Regions from separate parts of the Streptomyces sp. NPDC034085 genome, predicted to be linked through region 1. Evidence: predicted binding sites of a transcription regulator. Region 1 holds the regulator's gene; the other holds the start of a gene.
The links. The regulator HspR, encoded in region 1, represses chaperone genes until heat shock. The targets are predictions, from matches to a motif close to TTGAGNNNNNNNNNCTCAA.
Positions count from the first base shown of each region.

Region 1 (2,389 bases):
TTCCACCCGGACGCCAACAAGGGCGACGCCTCGGCGGAGGAGCGCTTCAAGGAGATCTCCGAGGCGGCCGACGTCCTCGGCGACGCCAAGCGGCGCAAGGAGTACGACGAGGCCCGCGCGCTGTTCGGCAACGGCGGTTTCCGCCCCGGCCCGGGCGGCGGTGGCGGTTCGTTCAACTTCGACCTGGGCGACCTGTTCGGCGGCACCCAGGCCGGCGGTCCGGGCGGCTTCGGCGGCGGCCTGGGCGACGTCTTCGGCGGACTGTTCAACCGCGGCGCCGGCGCCGGTGCGGGCACCCGTACCCAGCCGCGCCGCGGCCAGGACGTCGAGTCGGAGGTCACGCTCTCCTTCACGGAGGCGGTGGACGGCGCGACCGTCCCGCTGCGGATGTCCTCGCAGGCCCCCTGCAAGGCCTGTTCGGGCACCGGGGACAAGAACGGCACCCCCCGGGTGTGCCCGACCTGCGTCGGCACCGGCCAGGTCTCCCGGGGCAGCGGCGGCGGCTTCTCGCTGACCGACCCCTGCGCGGACTGCAAGGGCCGCGGCCTGATCGCGGAGAACCCCTGCGAGGTGTGCAAGGGCAGCGGGCGCGCCCGCAGCTCGCGCACCATGCAGGTCCGGATCCCGGCGGGCGTCTCCGACGGGCAGCGGATCCGGCTGCGCGGCAAGGGAACCCCGGGCGAGCGCGGCGGCCCGGCGGGCGACCTGTACGTGGTGGTCCACGTCGGCACCCACCCGGTGTTCGGCCGCAAGGGCGACAACCTCACGGTGACGGTCCCGGTGACCTTCGCGGAGGCCGCCCTGGGCGCCGAGATCAAGGTGCCCACCCTGGGCGGGCCCCCGGTCACCCTGAAGCTCCCCCCGGGCACCCCCGGCGGCCGCACCATGCGGGCCCGCGGCAAGGGCGCGGTCCGCAAGGACGGCACCCGCGGCGACCTGCTGGTCACGGTGGAGGTCGCGGTTCCGGCGGAGCTCTCGGACAAGGCCCGGGAGGCTCTGGAGATGTACCGGGACGCGACCGGGTCCGAGGACCCGCGCGCCCTCCTGTTCGAGTCCGCGAAGGGAGCATGACATGGACGGCCGCCGACGACAGCCCCGCTTCGGCGAGGGGGCGTACCAGCTGACCGACGAGACCCCGGTCTACGTGATCTCGGTGGCCGCCCAGCTCTCCGGACTGCATCCGCAGACCCTCCGCCAGTACGACCGCCTCGGCCTGGTCTCCCCGGACCGTACGGCCGGCCGCGGCCGTCGCTATTCGGCCAGGGACATCGAACTGCTCCGCACGGTGCAGCAGCTGTCCCAGGACGAGGGCATCAACCTGGCGGGGATCAAGCGGATCATCGAACTGGAGAACCAGGTGGCCGCGCTCCAGCAGCGCGTCGCGGAGCTGTCCACGGCCGTGGACGGTGCGGCCGCCGCGCTCCGGGCCCGCGAGGCGCAGGTGCACGCCTCGTACCGCCGCGACCTGGTCCCGTACCAGCCGCCGGTGCCGGGCAACGCGCTGGTCGTCTGGCGCCCCACCAAGCGCCCCGGCGACTGAAGCCCACCGCCCGCGTATCGCTGGACGCGCCGTGAAGGCCCCGTACGGCCCCTCTCCCTCCGGGAGCGGACCGACGGGGCCTTCCGTGCGTCCGGGGGCCTCCGGGAGGCTGCTGCGGGCCCCTGTCAGCCCTCGTGGAGCTCCGCCGGGCCCGTGCTGTGCAGGATCCCGGACTGGGCGATGAGGTAGCCGAGCTGGGCCCTGCTGCCGCTGCCGAGAGCGGCGGCCAGCTTCGCGATGTGCGCGCGGCAGGTGCGCACGTTCATGCCCAGCCGGCGGGCGATCGCCTCGTCCACGTGCCCCTCGATGAGCAGCTGGGCGATGGAGCGCTGTACTCCGGAGATGCCGTCCGGGTGGTGGGTGTAGGTGACCTCGTCGCCCAACGGCACCGCCCTGCGCCACAGTTGCTCGAAGACCTTGATGAGGTAGTCCACCAGCCCGGGGTGCCGCAGCTCCAGGGCCACGCGCCGGTCGTCGCTGGCGGGGATGAAGGCCACCGTGCGGTCGAAGATCATGAGACGCTCTATCAGTTCCTCGAGCGTGCGGATCTCCACCTTCCCCGTGGAGATCCGGTCGACGTAGGCGAGCGTCCCCTGGCTGTGCCGGACCGTGTGCTGGTAGAGCGTGCGGATGCTCACCCCGCGGTCGATCAGCGGCGTGGCGCGCTCCAAGGCCTCGCTGAGGATGAACGTCGGCCGTGCGCCGCCGGGCTGGACGGTCAGGGCCTCCGTGTGGCACTCGGCGGTGGCGAGGTCGAGGGCGGCGTTGATCTGGTCGATTCCCTCCAGCACCGTGATGGCGTGGGTGTTGGCGGGGCTCTGGGCGCTGATGGTGAGGAACGGCTCGAAT
Region 1 is NZ_JBVISL010000005.1:380,307-382,695, forward strand. It holds gene dnaJ (molecular chaperone DnaJ) at 1-1,071, shown strand, start outside; gene ACZ501_RS20495 (heat shock protein transcriptional repressor HspR) at 1,073-1,540, shown strand; gene ACZ501_RS20500 (helix-turn-helix transcriptional regulator) at 1,666-2,389, opposite strand, start outside.

Region 2 (2,389 bases), on a different contig from region 1:
GGCCCATGGCGTGGGCCACGCTCTCGCCCAGCGAGGTCTTGCCGACGCCGGGCGGCCCCACGAGGGCGAGCACGGCCCCGCCGCGCCGCCCGCCGATGACGCCCATCCCCCGTTCGCCGCGCCGCTTGCGCACGGCGAGGTACTCGGTGATGCGGTCCTTCACGTCGCTCAGCCCGGCGTGCTCGGCGTCGAGCACGGCCCGCGCGCCCCGGATGTCGTACGCGTCCTCGGTGCGCTCGTTCCAGGGCAGCTCCAGCACGGTGTCCAGCCAGGTGCGGATCCAGGAGCCCTCGGGGCTCTGGTCGCTGGCCCGCTCCAGCTTGTCGACCTCCTTGAGCGCGGCTTCCCGCACCTTCTCGGGCAGGTCGGCCGCCTCGACGCGGGCGCGGTAGTCGTCGGACTCCTCGCCCTCCTTCTCCCCGCCCAGTTCGCGCAGCTCCTTGCGGACGGCCTCCAGCTGGCGGCGGAGCAGGAACTCCCGCTGCTGCTTGTCGACGCCGTCCTGGACGTCCTTGGCGATGGCCTCGGCGACGTCCTGCTCGGCGAGGTGGTCGCTGAGCGCCTTGACGGCGAGCCGGAGCCGGGCGACGGGGTCGATGGCCTCCAGCAGCTCCACCTTCTGAGCCACGGTCAGGAAGGGCGAGTAGCCGGAGTTGTCGGCGAGGGCGGAGACCCCCTCGATCTGCTGCACCCGGTCCACGACCTGCCAGGCGCCGCGCTTCTTGAGCCAGCTGGTGGCGAGCGCCTTGTACTCCTTGACGAGCTCGGCGACCGACCCGGGCAGCGGGTCGGGCACCTGTTCGTCGACGGTCTCCCCCTCCACCCAGAGCGCGGCCCCGGGCCCGGTGGTGCCGGCGCCGATCCGGACGCGGCCGCGGCCGCGGATCAGCGCCCCGGGATCCCCGTCGGAGAGCCGCCCGACCTGCTCGACGGTCCCGAGCACGCCGATGCCGGCGTACGTCCCGTCGACCCGCGGCACGAGCAGCACCTGGGGCTTCCCGCTCCCGGCCGCCGCCTGCGCCGCCTCGACGGCTGCGCGCACCTCGGCGTCGGACAGGTCCAGGGGAACGACCATCCCGGGCAGCACGACCTCATCGTCGAGCGGCAGTACGGGCAGGGTGAGCGTTACGGACGTCGAAGCCATGATCTTCCCTCCGGCAGTGAAGTTGAGCTATGCCGACTCAATGCATCTGCGCCACCCTGTGTTCCCCGACGCCCGTTCGCCGGGGGCGAACATCACGGATGGCCCTCTGCCCCACCCGCACCATGACGCCATGACAGACACACGACACACCGTCAGCTCGGGCTCCCCCCTGGAACCCCGGATCGGCTTCTCGCGCGCGGTGCGGGCGGGACAGTACGTGGCGGTGGCGGGCACGGCGCCGATCGGGGACGACGGGGGCACCGTCGGCCCGGGCGACGTCCACGCCCAGACGGTGCGCTGCCTGGACATCGCCGAGCGGGCCCTGAAGGAGGCCGGCGCCTCGCTGGCCGACGTCGTACGGACCCGGATCCTGCTGACCGACATCACCCGGTGGGAGGAGGCGGCCCGGGCCCACGGCGAGCGCTTCGCCGGCATCCGCCCGGTGACGACCTTCATGGAGGTGTCCCGCTTCATCGACCCGGCCTGGCTGGTGGAGGTCGAGGTCGACGCCGTGACCGCCGCCTAGGAAGCGGCGAGCCGGATGTCCCCGGAGCTGGTGCGCACCGCGATGCGGGAGGGGGCGTCCGGGGAGTCGCCGAGGGTGACGTCCCGTTCGCCCGAGCCGGTGCTGACCGACAGCCGGTACGGGGCCTGCGGCGCCGTCAGGGTGACGTCGCCCGAGCTGGTGGTGAAGGACACCGAGGCCGGGGCCTTCGCGAAGCCGACCGTCGAGTCCCCCGAGCTCGAACGGAACTCGAACTCCGGGCCGGACAGGTCGGCGGCCCTGAGGTCTCCGGAGGAGGTACGGACCCTCAGCGGGCCCGTGATCCGCTCCGCCCGCACGTCGCCGGAGGAGGAGTCCAGCTCGGCGGCCGCCACACCCGTCACCGTGATGTCGCCGCTGCTGCTGCCGGCCTTGACCTTCACCGCAGCCGGCACCTCCAGCCGGTAGTCGACCCAGCAGGAGTCCCCGTCGCCCCCGCAGCCGTCGGTGAAGCTGAGCACGCCGCCCGAGACCCGCTGCTCCGGCACGGGCGCCGTGTCGCCCCGGTAGTGCGCGACGCGGCGGACGGTGACCCCGGGGCCGCTGCCCGCGGTGATCTCGACGGAGCCCCGGCGAAGGCCCGTCAGCTCCACGGCCGTGACCGCTTCCGTCACCGTCGTGTCGGCCCCGGCGGTCTTCAGCCTCGCGTCCTCCACCAGGGAGCAGCCGGACAGGAGCAGGGCCGCGGCGGTGGCGGCGAG
Region 2 is NZ_JBVISL010000002.1:792,390-794,778, reverse strand. It holds gene lon (endopeptidase La) at 1-1,144, opposite strand, end outside; gene ACZ501_RS09045 (RidA family protein) at 1,275-1,670, shown strand; gene ACZ501_RS09040 (DUF4097 family beta strand repeat-containing protein) at 1,667-2,389, opposite strand, start outside.
Region 2: a site for HspR is predicted at 1,167-1,185, ahead of lon (endopeptidase La). Genes of this name have one in related genera too.